One region of the Halobacillus sp. GSS1 genome, then DNA from elsewhere that is predicted to be linked to it. Evidence: predicted binding sites of a transcription regulator. Region 1 holds the regulator's gene; the other holds the start of a gene.
What was found. Region 1 encodes NrdR, which represses ribonucleotide reductase genes. Its sites were predicted from a motif close to AACACNATATATNGTGTT; they were not measured.

Region 1 (8,904 bases):
AGCCTTTACACACTACTAGGTAAACCCCCATATACTATCCCACAGCTTAAGTTATGAAGGTGTGGGATACATGGGAATTGGCATGTTTATTTTTTTGTTCGTTACGGCAGTCAGCATCGATAGTTTTGGAATCGGCTGCGTATTAGGCTTGAAAAAGGTTGGCCTTACTTTAAGAGGCGTCTTTCTAATTTCGGGTGTCTCTGGAATTGTGTTTCTGTTGTCCTCCTATTTTGGACATTTACTGGCAGCAGTAGTGGCAGCAGAAGACGCCGAACGTGTGGGAGCACTTGCGTTAATCGCCATCGGTATCTATTTTTTATGGCAGTTTTTTAGGAAAGAGAAGGATCGTGAAGAAAAGAAAGAGCCATGGCTTAATCCAGCGAAAGTATTGAACGATCCTTTAGCTGCAGATGTTGACCACTCTGGTGGCATCCGCGGAAAAGAAGTATGGCTGCTTGGAGCGGCACTATCTCTTGATACTATAGGAGCCGGAATCAGTGGAGCGCTTATCGGAATTCCTATTTTATTTACAGCGGTTATGATTACCGTAGCCACTTTTTGCATGCTCGGGTGTGGGATGTTAAGCGGAGCAAAGCTAAGTGATAAAGCGGAAAGTTTATCCATTTTACCCGGAGTGTTACTTATTATCATTGGACTGATCAAGTTGTCATAAGGAGGTGTCGGGATGACTGTAGTCATCGGATTAACAGGAAGTATTGCAAGTGGAAAAAGTACCATAGCAAACATGTTCAGTGATATGGATATTCCTGTTATTGATGCAGATCAAATATCAAGGGATGTCGTTGAGCCGGGAGAACCTGCCTATCAGGAAATTGTAGCAACCTTTGGAGAACAGGTGCTTGCAGAAGGCGGCGATTTGGATCGGAAAAAGCTTGGCAAGATTATTTTTGCTGACGAGACAAAGCGTAAGCAATTGAACGGCATTGTTCACCCTAAAGTAAGGGAAGAGATGATCAGGCGGCGTGAACTGTATAAAAACCAACAATATCGAGCGGTCGTCCTGGATATCCCATTGCTGTTTGAAAGCAACTTAACCGATTATGTAGAAAAGATTCTCGTTGTGTATGTGGATGAAGAAACACAACTGCAGCGTTTGATGGAAAGGGACCAGTCAGGGAGGGAAGATGCTGAAGAACGGATCCATGCGCAGATCCCTGTGAAAAAGAAAGCAGAAATGGCGGATGCCGTCATTGATAATACCGGAACAGTTGAAGGAAGTTTACAACAATTAAATGACATACTTCACGGTTGGGACATCGTATAATATAACACGTCTAAGCAGGCGTGTTATTTTTTGTAGAAAGTTTTCGTTCTTTATGTAAAAGCGCTTGCAATATGTTATACTAATCTAGGAATTGAAGAGTAAAAGTATATCATATATAGGGGGCTGGAACAGCATGGGGAAAACAAAGATTGCTATTAATGGTTTGGGAAGAATTGGTCGCATGGTTTTTAGAAAGGCTGTGGCGGATGAATCTATGGAATTGGTTGCCGTTAATGCAAGTTATCCAGCTGAAACAATTGCTCACATGATTAAATACGATAGTGTGCATGGTCGTTTTCAAGGAGAGGTCAATGTCGTTGACGGGGATTTAGTCGTCAATCGGAAAAAAGTGAAGCTGTGTTCAACAAGGAACCCATTGGAACTGCCATGGGATGAACTGGATATTGATATTGTTATTGAAGCAACAGGTAAGTTTAAAACGAAAGAAGAAGCAGGTCTTCACTTGGATTCTGGAGCAAAAAAAGTCATCATTACAGCACCGGGAAAACAAGTGGATGCAACGATTGTAATGGGTGTGAATGAAGAGAGCTATATGCCGGGCAGTCACGATGTCATTTCAAACGCTTCCTGCACAACCAACTGTCTTGCCCCTGTAGTAAAAGTGTTGGAGGATGAATTTGGCATTGAAAATGGTTTGATGACAACGGTTCATGCTTTCACCAATGACCAGAAGAATTTAGATAATCCACATAAAGATTTACGTAGGGCCCGAGGATGTACGCAGTCGATTATCCCTACATCCACAGGCGCAGCTAAAGCCTTAGGAGAAGTGATCCCTTCCCTTCAAGGAAAGTTAAATGGTATGGCTTTGCGTGTACCGACTCCAAATGTATCTCTTGTTGACCTTGTCGTCGATTTAAAAAGGGAAGTCACAGCAGACGAAGTGAATGAAACCTTTGAGAGAATGGCTAAGGGAGAAATGAAAGGCATATTGGAATACAGTGATGAGCCACTGGTTTCCGTTGATTATACGACTTCTTCATCTTCAGCAATTATCGATGGGTTATCTACACAAGTCATTGACGACCGTAAAGTAAAAGTACTAGCCTGGTATGATAATGAGTGGGGATATTCCTGCCGTGTGGTGGATCTTGCTAAGTTTGTGGGCAATATGATGAAACAAGAGAAGGAAGCCCGCGTATCATAAGTAACCCGAATCCTGTTGAACCTGAGTCCCCCTGGAAGCATCAAGAGAGTTGTACAAAAGCCAGTAAAATATTTCTTGCAAAATAAGGGTAAACCATATATACTTTCTCTTGAACTTCTGAATTTCATATAAATTCATGTCTACTCAAAGGGTTAGGACCTCTCAGGACTAACTTTCCCCCGTGGTAGTTCATGGCTGTTATTTCAGAGGTATTGAAGTGAATGTACAAAGGGGGATCCTTGATATGGATACAATGGGAAGACACGTAATTGCTGAACTATGGAATTGTAATGAAGAAAAATTGAACGATATGTCGTATATAGAACAAGTTTTTGTAGATGCAGCCCTTAAAGCTGGAGCTGAAGTGCGTGAAGTCGCCTTTCACAAATTTGCGCCTCATGGAGTTAGTGGAGTGGTTATCATTTCTGAATCACACTTGACAATTCATAGCTTTCCAGAGCATGGGTATGCAAGCATTGATGTTTATACTTGCGGAGATCGTATTGATCCTAATGTCGCTGCTCAGTACATCGTCGATGCACTAGAAGCTGGTAAAAACGAAACGGTAGAAGTGCCAAGAGGAATGGGACCTGTAGAAGTACAACAGTCTCGTGCTCTATAATAGAAAATAGAAAAGGAAGCCACGCAGGATCAACCTGTGTGGCTTCCTTTTCTATTATAGAGCGATATAAATGAGGGATGGTGGTTGGAAATTCCTTTTTTTAAAAGGGCTCTCAGAAAGAGTGCATCTAGTACCGTCATGAGCTCTCTTGAATTTATCAAAGAACCTTAGGTTTCAATAATCGTTTCTTATTTTCATAAGTCATGTTAAAATAAAGGGAGATTATGTCGAATGGAATTGAAGGGGTTAGGTAAGTGAAAGCATTTATTTCCAGGTATTTCAGCAACCATTCCGAAACGAGTGAAGAGCATAAGGATTCTGCGCTTGTCACACACTATTATAAAGCCAAGCATGATGATCTGTTCCGTGCTGTTGAAGGATTGTTTTCATCACCTTCAGAAATTGTAGCAAGTTCTAAAGAACGTGGCGAATTGACCGTCAAATATAAAGGGAATAGACGCGCGTTTATAGTGGCGACGGTCATCATGGTCCGCCCTTTTCGAACAGCCGTTGACTTTTCTGTCACTACGGACTCGGGAGGTCCCGTTGATTTTGGACACAGCCGGAATCTAATCGTTCAGCTTTATAAAAAATTGGACAGTCAGTTCACAACGGTGGATCCTTCCTGAGTACTGCCGAAAAGATGATGATGTGGAGTTGATCATACGTGAAGTGCCCGAATTGCCACTATAAAAGTACAAAAGTCCTTGATTCCAGGCCCATCGAAGAAGGACAGGCGATCAGACGACGCAGAGAGTGTGAACAATGCCAATTCAGGTTCACAACTTTTGAACGGATTGAAGAAGTTCCTTTGATTGTCGTGAAAAAAGAAGGCACAAGAGAAGAGTTCAGTCGTGAAAAACTGATGCGTGGACTGATTCGAGCTTGTGAAAAGAGACCTGTGGCCGCAGAGGAACTGGAACGAGTGACTATGGATATCGAAAAGGAATTAAGAAACCGTGGCGTTTCTGAAGTCATGAGTGAGGATATCGGTGAAATGGTGATGGAGCGTCTGTCTGGCATTGATGAAGTTGCTTATGTTCGTTTTGCTTCCGTATATCGACAGTTCAAGGACATCAATGTTTTCATCGACGAATTAAAAGAATTAATTAAACATGAAGACAATGAATGAGCCTGTTCCGGCTCATTTTCTTTTTCTAGGACCCTATATTTTGAAGGCCTTTTGGTTTCAGTTTTGAAATGAATGGTGTCTTTCTGATCGAAATAGAATGAATAAGCTTTAACGATTGAAGGAGGTGGAGGCGGTGAGTTACTCTATTGGCAAACTTCTCCCAGTAGACGGTTTTAAAATCATACGAAATGGAGAGCTGCCTCGAAGTTTTCATCGTTCCTTGTCACATTTATACCAGCCGATTGTTGGGAGGTTGGCGGTTTCTCTATACCATGTCCTTATATCGGAATCGGATATGATTGAAGGGGAACAGGTACAGTCTCACCATACATTAATGTCTTACCTTTCTGCTCCCTTGGATAAAATATATGAGGCGAGGGGGAAATTGGAGGCCATCGGATTACTACGGACGTTCCGTTCGATTGATGAAGATCAGCAGGCCGTATACCTTTACTCTGTGCACCCTCCTTTTTCTCCGGAAGAGTTCTTTCTTGATGATATGCTTTCCTTGCTTCTTCATCATGAGTTGGGAAAGGAAAAGTATGAGCGCTTAAAAAGCCGTTTATTGAACACAGGGCAAACACTTGAGGGCTTTACTGAAGTAACTGCGACTTTTGATGAAGTATTCCATAATAAAATGATCGAAACGGTCCAGAGAGAAACGGAAACCATTGCAAAGCAGCAGAAGCATCAGCAGGAATCCAGAGGGCCGGTAGCATCGATGGACCGAGTGGACTTTCATTGGTTGAATCATGCATTGAAGAAGCGAATGTATCCATCGGAACAAATATTAACGGGGCGAAACAAGAAGTTGATTGTCCAATTGGCAACGTTATATGACCTTTCCAACACAGAGCTTGAAAAAGCCGTCACCTGGGCCATTGATGAAAATCATTATTTAGTGGAAGAAGAGTTGAAGGCAGCCTGTCATGATTTTATGAAAGAGCAAAAAAATGACAAACAAAGAGATACGGCTTTAGATCGCAGAGAGAAAATGAAAGTAGAAAACACAACAACTCAGGGGACTAAAGAGGATCAATTCATACAGATGCTTGAGGAAATATCCCCAAGGGAATTACTTGAAGATGTCTCCAATGGGAATCGTGCGTCTGAACAAGACTTGAAAATGATTCGTGACGTGATGACAGAACAAGGAATTGAGCCAGGGGTCATGAATGTGCTCGTTCATTATGTCCTATTAAAAACCGATATGAAATTGTCAAAGCCTTACCTTGAGAAAATTGCGAGTCACTGGGCGAGAAAAAATGTAACGACCGTAAGACAAGCGATGAACCTTGCCAAAGCAGAACATCAGAAATACCAGCAATGGGGAAAGCAGAAGTCTCAGAAGCGTAAAAACCAAAAAGAAGAAGTGATCCCAGCCTGGTTCAAACAAGAAGAGGGAAAGCCGCATGAGAAGAAAGAAGCCGTACAAGTCAATACGGATGACATAGCGGCAAGGATTAAGAAATTGACGAGCAAAGGCAATTAAAAGGGGGGATAGACCAATGGAACCTATTCAACAATCATTAAAAAAGTGGATGCGTAACAACGAACAGTTTCAAAAGCGAATGAACCACATGAAGGCGGAAGTTATGGAATCCACAGAAGTGAAGAAATTGATGCAGGAGCATGAGGAATTAACAGAGGAAGCGATTGAGAAACAGTTGATTAAACTCTATGAATACCGCACTCAATCAAAAAACTGTGAGAAATGTCCGACACGTGAAGAGTGTATCAACATCCTTCCCGGTTATGTCCCACGAGTAGAAGTGGAAGGTTCTGATGTGAAGTTGATTTATGATAAATGTCGCCGTCAACGAAAACATGAACAACAGGAAGAGCAGAAGTCCCTAGTGAGAAGTCTACACATGCCGCGGGAAATTCTTGAAGCTTCTTTAGAACGGATGGATCTTCAAGATCCTGATCGCGGAGCTGCTGTAGAACGAACCGTGCAATATATTGAAGGTCTGGGTGATGAACTGCCAAGTAAAGGGCTTTACTTTCATGGGCCTTTTGGTGTGGGGAAAACTTATTTCCTTGGGGCTATCGCCAACGAACTGAGCTCAAAAAACATCCCTTCCATGGTTATTTACATGCCGGAATTTGTGAGGGAGATTAAAGCTTCGATTAAGGATGACTCCATGAACGAAAAGATCGAAGCTTTTAAAGAAATTCCTGTACTCATGCTTGATGATATTGGGGCAGAATCTCAATCCGCGTGGTTTAGAGATGAAGTCCTCGGCAGTATTCTCCACTATCGTATGATGGAAAGACTCCCGGTTTTCTTTACCTCTAATTACAACTTGAACGAGTTAGAGAAAGTGTTGATGACGAGTAACCGGGGAGATGTAGAACAAGTAAAAGCAAAAAGAATTACAGAGCGGATCCGTCAACTGAGTGAAGGAGTCCACGTCAATGGACGGAACAGACGAGGATAACGATTACAAAACGGAAGACAATAGCATGATTCCCTCCCCTCTCACATAAATATAACAGGGAATAGCCAACTTTATGTCATAGGTGCGCCATCTTTTAATGGCGGATCCTCAGGGAGCTGTCCTGGGGTCTTCCATAGAACATAGAAGTTGAATGAAGTCGGGACGAGGGGGAATTTTGGTGTTTTGCATTCACTTTTCTAATCGTGCGGAAGCGATCCTATTTTATAACGCGATTGTTTCAGAACAAAAACTTTGGATTTTCAAGGAACATACCGATGGGTTTGATGTGAAGTTGATGCATGCTTCATTGAGTGGAGCGTCTTATGTGGAGGCAATCCGTGCTTTTTTGCAATTAATCCGCAAAAGGAAATTGCTGGGGTGGATGGAAGGCGTATTGAAGCACCGGTACTATTACGAGGATGAACAAGAAATTCAGCGGATGCTTGAAATTGGACAAGACTTCGAAGATAAGCCACCCGCAGGACTTCAACTTCCACCGATCTACCACTATTTACGCGCTTTTATCCAGGATTATCTGGTCGCCAGAAGTTTTGTGGAATTTGACGAACTCAGTGCTGCTTGCTTGCAGTCCGTTCATGAATCGCTTATTGAATACACCGGAAAGATCATTGATGAATATAAGCAGGAAGAGTCCTATCAATTGATGGTGGATTCCTGGCGTCACCGTGTCCATCATAAAGACACAGGCGTGCAGTTGCTTCATCTTCTTGATGATGGTCGTTTAACCTACTATCATGATGAAGGGAATCCCATCAGTGAATCAGAAACTAAATTGTACATGAAGCAATACCCGGATGAATGTATTGCTCACCTTCCGATTGAATGGCCGGTCACAGCTGCGCTTGCTCATGCACCTGATGAGTTGATCATCTATTCAGATGAAACGGGCCATTCAAACTTAGAGTTATTGATGAATATTTTTGAAGAAAAAGCTTCGTGGAGGCCCAAATCACAATTTCCTTTCAAAATGGGTTGATTTCCTTTTCTTAAATGGATATAATAACGTACATATCTAAACAACGGCTTGGAAAAGGACACGAACATAAAGTGACGCAAGACCAGAGAGAGGAGCCACCGGCTGGAAGCTCCTCGTTGACGGCTTTATTGTTTACCACCTTGGAGCTCTGTCTGTGAACAAAAGATTAGTAATAGACAGCGTCTGATCCGCGTTAAGGAGAATGAAGCCGCATGGTCTTACTTTGCGGGAATTTGGGTGGAACCACGAGTGATAACGCTCGTCCCTTAGCTTATATGCTGAGGGGCGGGCGTTTTTTATATTATTTTAGATAAAGGAGTGTTAAACATGTCGAATGCGATTCAAATCAAATTTCCAGACGGTAACATGAAGGAGTTTGAGAGAGGTACGACAGGTGAAGAAATCGCACAATCGATTTCCCCTGGCTTAAAGAAACAAGCCTTGGCCATCAAATTAGATGGCGAGCCTTATGATTTGAGAAGGCCGATTGAACAAGATGGAGCTGTTGAAATTTTGACATATAAAAATCCTGAAGGTTTGGAAGTGGTGCGCCACTCTTCCGCTCACTTGATGGCTCAGGCGGTCAAACGCCTATATGGCAATGTGAAACTTGGTGTTGGCCCTGTGATTGAAAACGGATTTTATTATGATATCGACATGGAAGAATCTCTTACTCCAGAGGACCTTCCGAAGATTGAAAAAGAAATGCAGCGCATTGTCGATGAGAATCTAGAGATCGAACGCATCGAGCTTTCTCGGGAAGAAGCGATTGAAAAGTATAAAGAGATCGGTGACGATTTAAAACTTGAGCTCATCGAAGCCATCCCTGAAGGAGAGCAAGTGACCATTTATCAGCAAGGAGAATTTTTTGATCTTTGCCGTGGGGTTCATGTTCCGCAGACAAGTAAAATCAAAGTTTTCAAGCTTTTGAGCATTTCTGGTGCCTACTGGCGTGGAGACAGCGATAATCAGATGTTGCAGCGTATTTATGGTACAGCTTTTGAAAAGAAAGCCCATCTTGATGAGTACCTTCAAATGCTTGAAGAAGCAAAAGAAAGAGATCATCGTAAGTTAGGAAAAGAACTCGACATTTTCACTGTCAACCAAAAGGTTGGTCAAGGATTGCCGATGTGGCTTCCGAAAGGAGCGACCATCCGTCGTACAATCGAACGGTATATTGTAGATACAGAGGAACGTCTTGGATATGACCACGTGTACACACCTGTTCTTGGAAGTGTAGATTTGTATAAAACAAGTGG
Region 2 (8,904 bases), on a different contig from region 1:
TGATTGGAGCAGGCTATGTCAGAAAAAGTGAACCAGACCTGCCTGAAGTAAGTGAGCTGCAAATTATGCGTCACTACACGGGTCTTTCCAAAAGAAATCACGGGGTGGACTCAGGTTTTTACCCTCTTGGTTCCTGCACGATGAAATATAACCCGAAAATGAATGAAGATGTAGCTAGGCTGACTGGATTCAGTCATATCCATCCTTACCAGCCTGCAGAAAGTGTTCAGGGAGCATTACATTTAATGTATGATTTGCAGGAATCCCTGGCTGCAATTACAGGTATGGATACTGTTACCTTACAACCGGCTGCCGGTGCTCATGGGGAATGGACGGGGCTAATGATGATCCGTGCTTACCATGAAGCAAGGGGAGAGACAAACCGGACGAAAGTCATTGTACCGGACTCTGCTCATGGTACGAATCCTGCCTCAGCTACAGTCGCTGGTTTTGAAGCGGTAACAGTGAAGTCGGATGAGAGAGGACTTGTGGACCTTGAAGACTTGAAGCGAGTGGTCGATGAACAAACGGCAGCTCTAATGCTTACCAACCCGAACACTCTTGGCTTGTTTGAAGAGGATATCGAAGAAATGGCGGCCATTGTGCATGAAGCAGGTGGAAAGCTTTATTATGATGGTGCAAACCTCAATGCCATTCTTGGTTATGCACGACCAGGGGACATGGGCTTCGACGTGGTTCACTTAAATCTTCATAAAACGTTCACAGGCCCTCACGGAGGCGGAGGACCAGGCTCAGGTCCAGTCGGAGTTACCGCTGAATTCGCTGAATATTTGCCAACACCGATTTTGAAGAAGGAAAATGACTTGTATGTGTTTGATTATGACCGCCCACAATCAATTGGAAGAGTGAAACCTTACTATGGAAACTTTGGAATTAATGTCCGTGCCTATACGTACATCCGTACGATGGGGCCGGAAGGGTTGAAAAAAGTGAGCGAATACGCCGTCATCAATGCGAATTACATGATGCGACGCCTTCAAGAGGAATTCGATCTACCATTCGATCGTCATTGCAAGCACGAATTTATCCTGTCTGGTAAACGTCAGAAAAAGCTTGGGGTCCGCACGTTGGATATGGCGAAGCGTCTTCTTGACTTCGGCTATCATCCACCGACTATATACTTCCCGATCAATGTGGAAGAGGCTCTTATGATCGAGCCGACGGAAACGGAATCAAAAGAAACGCTGGATGATTTCATTGATCGTATGATTCAAATCGCACACGAAGCGGAGAATGATCCTGAGAAAGTTCAAGAGGCACCTCATACGACGATTGTGAGTCGTATGGATGAAACGCAAGCTGCGAGGAAACCTGTTTTAAGATATCAAAAAGAACAATAACAAAACCCGGAGTCCATCTACATATGGACTCCGGGTTTTATTTCTTAAACAATATGACAGGATTGTTGAAGACTCAGTTTCGAGACTTTCCAGGGCTCGTTGCCCGGGTTGAGCGTCAGGGGTGGCTGGGAAGCTACTCGCTTTCCTGTGGGGGAGCGCCGAGCTTGCTCGGACTGCGTCCTGCGGGATCTCGCCGATCTCCTTTCTCCCACGGGAGTCTCGCAGCTTCCCAACCACCCCATTCAAAGAGGGGGTAAACGAACCCCTTCACCAAAGTTGGATGGTCTTCCACTATCCCGGTTGTTGTAGGCATAAAACGCTCTGTATCAAGCTCTCAGGGTTCAAGTACCTCGGCTTGGGAGTATTATCCTTATACTCTCATCAAATAGAATAGATGATTATTCATGAAGTGGTTTCGAGACACTGATATTAGCAAAGGGGCGGAGGGGAATGGAGAGACTCCTGCGGGAAAAAAGTGCATGGTGAGACCCCACAGGACGTAATCCGAGGAGGCTCACCGCGCTCCCGCGGACAGCGAGCTATTCCCCGAAGCCCCCATCCACACAACAAAAGTCTCGAGACTGAGTCTTCCGCAATCGGGAGCTATAGTTTAAGGTGAAGAAAAGAAAATCCCGGTTCTTTGAGAACCGGGAGGGTGGTTACTTTTTCGCTTTGACTTTACCATTCCACTTTTTGAATCCACCTTCAAGCATATTGAGGTCTTCATATCCTTGCTTGTGGAGCATCATTGCGGCACGTGCGGAACGGGCGCCGCTTTGGCAGTATAGATAAACAGGTTTGTCTTTGCGGATTTCAATAAGGCGGTTTTTCATTTGAGACAATGGAATATTTCTTGCCCCTAGAATGTGACCGCCATCAAATTCCTTCGGTTCACGAACATCAATCAACTGGGCTTTTCTGTACCCTTCGCGGAACTTGTCTTCCGGTAATGTGGTCATGATCTTTCTAGCTTTGAAGAATCTATACAAACCGAAAGCGATAATTAATAGGATCGCTGCGATTAAGATCCATAAATCCATCTTTCCATCCCCCTCATTTCTCTATTCCTCTATCTATTATAGGAGGGAATGAGGAGTATTTCAAAAAAATTTTTCAGAAACATGAGTGAAATTGTTATTTTGTCGAGGATTGTAGTAGGTGATAGGATGCAAATGATGAAAAAGCTGAAACAAACAACAAGGGAGAGGTTTTTCTTTTAATCTCTGGGATATACGTTTAATATCTCAAGATTTTCCGATTGACAAGTTTCTACATATTCGTTCAACAGCACAATATATGGTGACTGAAAATTATCACAACACAATATATTGATTATCTTTTTGCAGATGTGGTATGTTACATATATCAAATGAAAATTACTTAGTTTTTAGTTTAAAGGGAGAGATGCAAAATGCAGACGACCACCTCCATAGATGTACACACAAAAATTGATGTGGACCGCCTCAATGCAGATATAAGGCAGTTTCCACAGGTTCATGAGATTACTGAATCCATGGCAATTACACACAAAGGTGTCTCACGACTTGTGATGCTGGACAGGTATGCGTTTAAAGATACAGAAAAGTTGACTCTTGCAGAGGGTGATTTCGTAGTTCTTACAGTGAAGGACGATCCGAAGTTCCCTGCCCGTGGTTTTGGGTTTATTCATTCTATTGATTGGCAGACTCACCAGGCTATAGTAAGGGTGGAAGATGAATTTTTAAATGTTCTTGAGCATGAAGAGGAACGAAAAACAGGTTTGATCAAGCGTAGCCTTGACACGATCGATAAACCTTTGGAAGTCTACTATGAGCAGATCGCCCTTCGTAATGCTTCAGGGCTTTCTGAAGTGGAAACGGATATGGAAAAGAAACAACAAAGCTTCAATGATTTCTATGAAGAGTTATCGGAGTTGAATTTCATTCCAGCCGGACGTGTTTTGTATGGCGCAGGTTCTCAAACCGACGTCACATATTTTAATTGTTATGTGATGCCATACATTCAAGACTCCCGTGAAGGCATATCGGATCATCGTAAGCAAGTGATGGAGATCATGTCCCGTGGAGGTGGAGTGGGAACGAACGGCTCAACACTACGTCCTCGGAACACGCTGGCTAGAGGAGTGAACGGCAAATCTTCAGGTTCAGTTTCCTGGCTCGATGATATTGCTAAGCTTACACACCTTGTCGAACAAGGTGGTTCAAGACGCGGGGCGCAAATGATTATGTTATCTGACTGGCACCCTGACATCCTTGAATTTATTATTTCTAAAATGCAAAATACGCGAATTCTCCGTTTCCTCATTGAGAATACCGAAGATGAAACGATCAAACAGTTGGCTAAAGATAAATTGAAATTCACCCCGCTCACAGAAACAGAGAGGGACTTGTACCAGAGTGTGGTCAATTATAAACACATCCAAGGGCAAGGAGGATTTACGGATCAAAGCATTCAAGAAGCAGAAGAAAAGCTTCACCTCGGCGGGAACTATACCGTTCATAACTCTGAATTTTTGACAGGCGCCAACATTTCTGTGTGTATCACGAATGAATTTATGGAAGCCGTGGAAAATGATGCTGATTATGAGCTGCGTTTCCCGGATGTTGAAAATTATTCAGCAGAAGAAATGAAAATTTACAATGAAGAATGGCATCAAAGTGGAGATGTTCGTGAATGGGAGGCGCGTGGATTCGATGTACGCACCTATCGTACAGTAAAAGCCAGCGAATTGTGGAACCTTATCAATATCTGTGCTACGTATTCAGCTGAACCAGGCATATTCTTTATTGATAATGCCAATGAGAAAACAAATGCAACAGCATATGGACAGAAGGTAGTCGCTACAAACCCTTGTGGTGAACAGCCCCTTGCTCCTTATTCTGTATGTAATCTCGCTGCGGTCAATCTGGCAAATGTTGCAGACAAGGACCGCAAGCAGGTCGACTTTGAAAAGCTCAAGAAAACGGTTCGTCGTGGTGTCCGTATGCAGGACAATGTCATTGACGCAACTCCGTATTTCCTGGAAGAAAATAAAGTGCAGGCCCTTGGAGAACGAAGAATTGGGCTTGGTGTTATGGGCCTTCATGACTTGTTGATTTATTGTGAAACCACTTATGGATCTGAAGCAGGAAATCAACTGGTCGATGAAATTTTTGAAGCCATCGCTACCACGGCTTATCGTGAGTCGATTGAACTTGCAAAAGAAAAAGGAAGTTTCCCATTCTTAACAGGAAAAACGCAGGAAGAAACGAAAGAACTGCGTGAACGTTTTATTCAAACGGGCTATATGAAGGAAATGCCGGAAGATATACGCCAGGATGTACTGACATATGGAATTAGAAACTCCCATCTCTTAACTGTTGCTCCTACAGGAAGTACTGGTACGATGGTGGGCGTAAGTACCGGACTTGAGCCTTACTTTTCATTCTCCTATTACCGAAGCGGTCGTTTAGGTAAATTTATTGAGGTGAAGGCAGATATTCTTCAGGAATATTTGGATGCCCATCCGGAACAAGATCCTAATGAGTTGCCGGATTGGTTCATTACCGCAATGACAATGAGCCCTGAGGCACACGCTGATACACAGTGCATCATACAGCGTTGGGTAGATAGCAGTATTTCCAAGACAGTCAATGCTCCAAAAGGGTACACCGTTGAACAAGTGGAAAGAGTGTACCAACGTTTATATCGTGGAGGTGCCAAAGGTGGTACGGTCTACGTTGATGGAAGTCGGGATAGTCAAGTATTATCGTTAAAAGCAGAAGAGAATGACTTCGAGGGAGAACAGACGGAACTGTTTGAATCGGAAGACAAAAAACCTCATGTTGTACTTATGGACACGATCCATGAGCTAGATAAGACGAACGTTACAATCGGATCTGAAGTAGGAGATACGTGTCCCGTTTGTCGCCAGGGTACGGTTGAAGATATAGGTGGTTGCAATACTTGCACGAACTGTAATGCGCAGTTGAAGTGTGGATTGTAAAAACACAACCGGTCGTTTTTAACGGCCGGTTTATTTTTTTGATTCCTTTCATTGTGTTAGAGATCAAGTACAGGCCTTGCTTGTCACTGGTAGGAATCTGGTGTATCATTTTAATGTGGAAACATATGCTATAAAAACCGTCCGCCATTCAGTGTAGGGCGTGTACATAAGACAGGGTATTGGGGGTTCAACATGCCGACACCTAGCATGGAAGATTACATTGAACAAATCTATATATTAATTGAAGATAAAGGTTATGCACGAGTTTCTGATATAGCTGAAAATCTCCAGGTACATCCGTCCTCCGTTACGAAGATGGTTCAGAAACTTGATCGAGACCAATACTTGAACTATGAAAAATATCGAGGATTGATTTTAACACCAAAAGGAAAGAAAGTCGGGAAGCGTCTTGTTTATCGTCATGAACTATTGGAGCAGTTCCTGGAGATTATCGGGGTCGATCAGGAGAATATTTATGATGATGTTGAAGGTATTGAGCACCACATGAGTTGGAACTCTATCGACCGTATTGGTGATCTCGTTCAATACTTTGATGAGAAACCAGAGCGTGTGAGTGCGTTAAGAGAAGTTCAAAAAAAGAATGAAGAACAGAATGATGAGTAAAAAAGACGCATGGGATCCCATGCGTCTTTTTTTATGCCGAATTTTTTATACACATCATTGATCCGTTATCCTGATATTATTGTAATGTTTTATATATACTTTAGGTCTTCATCGGCCATTTCGTACCCAAATGCCTCGGACACTGTGCAGACGGGGGAACTATTAATTGCCAGCGAAAGACAAGGTATAGCATCATAAATAGCCTTGCCTTTGAATTCGTCTGCTTTCGTTCTAATTTGCCAAACCCGTGTTTATAATGAAGTAAAGTGGGGTGAAGCAGGATGAAAGTGGACGGTGTTTTTTCCGGCGGCGGTGTGAAAGCCCTTGCTTTCATTGGAGCTCTTGAAGAATTAGAAGAGCAAGGATACACATTCAAACGAATGGCAGGAACATCCGCTGGTGCCATTTTGGCTAGTTTGACAGCCGCCGGCTACACAGCTAGAGAACTGAAGGAAAGACTCAATCATCTTTCGTTTCTTAGTTTAGTAGACGTTCCATTGTCAGATCGCCTGTTTCCATTTATGAAATGGCTTCTTTTGTATTATCGGATGGGGCTGTATAAAGGGAATCAGTTGGAAAATGTACTGGAGGAGTGGCTTGGTGAGAAAGGCGTGCGTACGTTTGCAGACTTACCGTCCGGGTCATTAAAGGTGATATGTTCTGACCTGACTTTAGGGAGAATTGTTGTGATGCCTGATGATTTGAAGAAAGTTTACGGCATTGATCCTGCTACTTTCTCTGTAGCCAAAGCTGTAAGGATGAGCTCAGGACTCCCCTACTTTTTTATTCCTGTAAAAATCCACGGAAAACGTGGAAGGTCCATTATTGTAGATGGTGGAGTGTTGAGTAATTTCCCTCTGTGGATTTGGGAAAAGCAGGACGGCTGTCGTACCAGACCTATAATTGGAATGAAGTTAAGTGATGAACCAGATAAATTACCAGAACAGAAAATCAAAAATGCCATTCAAATGTTCCACGCACTTTTTAAGACGATGCAGCAAGCTCACGATGCAAGATACATTTCCAAGGCGTTGAGTAAGGATATTATCTTTATCCCGGTCAGTGGAGTAGAAACAACGGATTTTGATATGAGTAAAGAAGAAAAAGAAACCTTGATGGCATTAGGTCGTGAACATGCAAGTAAATTCTTGAAACGATGGAGCAGATGAACCAAAATACGAAATGAAAAAATCGAGCCATTAGAAGGTGGCTCGATTTTTTCCTTTGCTTTTACTGCCTTCAATCACACGAAGCTGTGGCCCACTCGAACGTTTCCGATTTTTTCTACCTAATGCAGACGCTTTGGTCTGGGCTTTGGCTACGGGGCTTTTCTTAATGGCAGGTGTGGGCTGCTTGTATTTTTGTTTGGATTGTTTAACTGCTTGCTTGTATTTCTTCATTTCATTTCGGTTTCCACCTGCTGCCCCTCCTATACCGCGCTTGCGGAGGAAGAAGAAGTAGATGGCACCGTAAATGAGAACAGCGATTCCGATCATCATAACGATCGAAGTGAGAAAGCTGGTTGTGTTCGTAAACAACTGAACGCCAACAAAGAAAATGGCTAAACCAATCAATGTGTAAATGACAGGAGTCATCCAATTACGCATGATATTTTCCTCCCTTCTCGTAGTGGTCGACTATGAATATCTGGTTATTGAACTATACCCTTATTTCAACACTATTCATCATCAGATGCGGCGGATGGTAGGCTATTATGTGCTATTTAAGATTGTGTCCTTTATAGAATAAAATATGCAGGCCCATCATTATTTTTGAATGGTGAAAGAGTACGTTTTAGTAAACTCTTTCCTTCAAAGGGGCTTGTTTAAACAATAGAATATTAAATTTGGTTGGACTTTTATTTTACCTCAAATTCTTATGAAGCACTAGCCCAACAATCGAAAAGAGCATGAAAAAATTGGGGTTGGTTAAAATGAGAATAGAGGTGATGATGATGGCTGAAAAACAAAAAGACCAAAGACAACAAGAGCCACAGCAAAGTGTCATAGCAAAAGCATTAGTCACAGGGTTTACTGCCGGGATTTTATGGAGTGGTTTAGGGGCGGTTGCGTATTATTTCAATTTCACAGAAGTGTCTCCTGCCTCCTTCATTTTCCGATCATTCTGGCAGACGGATTGGACGGGTACATGGCTTGCTGAAGTACTAGCTGTTCTTATTCTAGGGATATTATCTTTAGGGACAGCTCTTATTTACTATCTTCTTCTGAAAAAAAAGAATGGGATGTGGCCAGGTGTTTTTTATGGAATAGGGCTCTGGGCGGTCGTTTATCTTCTATTAAGCCCCATCTTTCCAGCAATTCCGGCTTTTATGGAACTAAATAGTGATACATGGGTGACAACTGGTTGTTTGTTTATTTTATACGGGGTTTTTATCGGGTATTCCATCTCTTATGAATACAGGGAGTTCAATGAGACAGTGAATTCTTATTCAAATCAAGGGAGAGTATGATAAACTTAAAGTGTATGACAATTTTGGAAATGGTGGGATTGGTGAATGGGGAAGAAGCGGCTGTTTTTAATCAATGGGCCGAATTTGAATAGGTTAGGCAAGCGGGAGCCGGAAACTTACGGAAAAAAATCTCTTGAAGATGTTGAGGTATTGGTCGAGCAAACGGCTTCGGAGCTCGGGTATGCAGTCACATCTTTTCAGTCCAATCATGAGGGGGATCTCGTCGATTGGATTCAGCGGGCTGAAGAAGAGGCTGAGGGGATCATCATAAACCCGGCAGCTTATACACACACAAGCATTGCTTTAAGGGATGCCATTAGTGCAATCTCAAAACCTGTGGTAGAGATCCATATTTCAAATGTCCATGAACGGGAATCTTTCCGCCATATCTCGATGTTAGCACCGGTTTGTTCAGGCCAAATAGTCGGCTTTGGAATCGATGGCTACCGATTAGCGACATTGGG

Region 2: J0K78_RS05190 (vitamin B12-dependent ribonucleotide reductase) is a predicted target of NrdR. The motif match lies at 2,648-2,665, and genes of this name have one in related genera.

Annotation. Positions count from the first base shown of each region.
Region 1 is NZ_JAFLHE010000007.1:30,603-39,506, reverse strand. It holds gene mutM (DNA-formamidopyrimidine glycosylase) at 1-23, shown strand, start outside; gene ytaF (sporulation membrane protein YtaF) at 71-673, shown strand; gene coaE (dephospho-CoA kinase) at 686-1,285, shown strand; gene J0K78_RS13700 (glyceraldehyde-3-phosphate dehydrogenase) at 1,419-2,453, shown strand; gene speD (adenosylmethionine decarboxylase) at 2,698-3,075, shown strand; gene J0K78_RS13690 (cytosolic protein) at 3,330-3,704, shown strand; gene nrdR (transcriptional regulator NrdR) at 3,743-4,207, shown strand; gene J0K78_RS13680 (replication initiation and membrane attachment family protein) at 4,341-5,699, shown strand; gene dnaI (primosomal protein DnaI) at 5,716-6,648, shown strand; gene ytxC (sporulation protein YtxC) at 6,827-7,645, shown strand; gene thrS (threonine--tRNA ligase) at 7,973-8,904, shown strand, end outside.
Region 2 is NZ_JAFLHE010000001.1:976,195-985,098, reverse strand. It holds gene gcvPB (aminomethyl-transferring glycine dehydrogenase subunit GcvPB) at 1-1,361, shown strand, start outside; gene J0K78_RS05195 (rhodanese-like domain-containing protein) at 2,021-2,401, opposite strand; gene J0K78_RS05190 (vitamin B12-dependent ribonucleotide reductase) at 2,773-5,346, shown strand; gene mntR (transcriptional regulator MntR) at 5,539-5,970, shown strand; gene J0K78_RS05180 (patatin-like phospholipase family protein) at 6,252-7,139, shown strand; gene J0K78_RS05175 (SA1362 family protein) at 7,170-7,577, opposite strand; gene J0K78_RS05170 (YqhR family membrane protein) at 7,925-8,440, shown strand; gene aroQ (type II 3-dehydroquinate dehydratase) at 8,486-8,904, shown strand, end outside.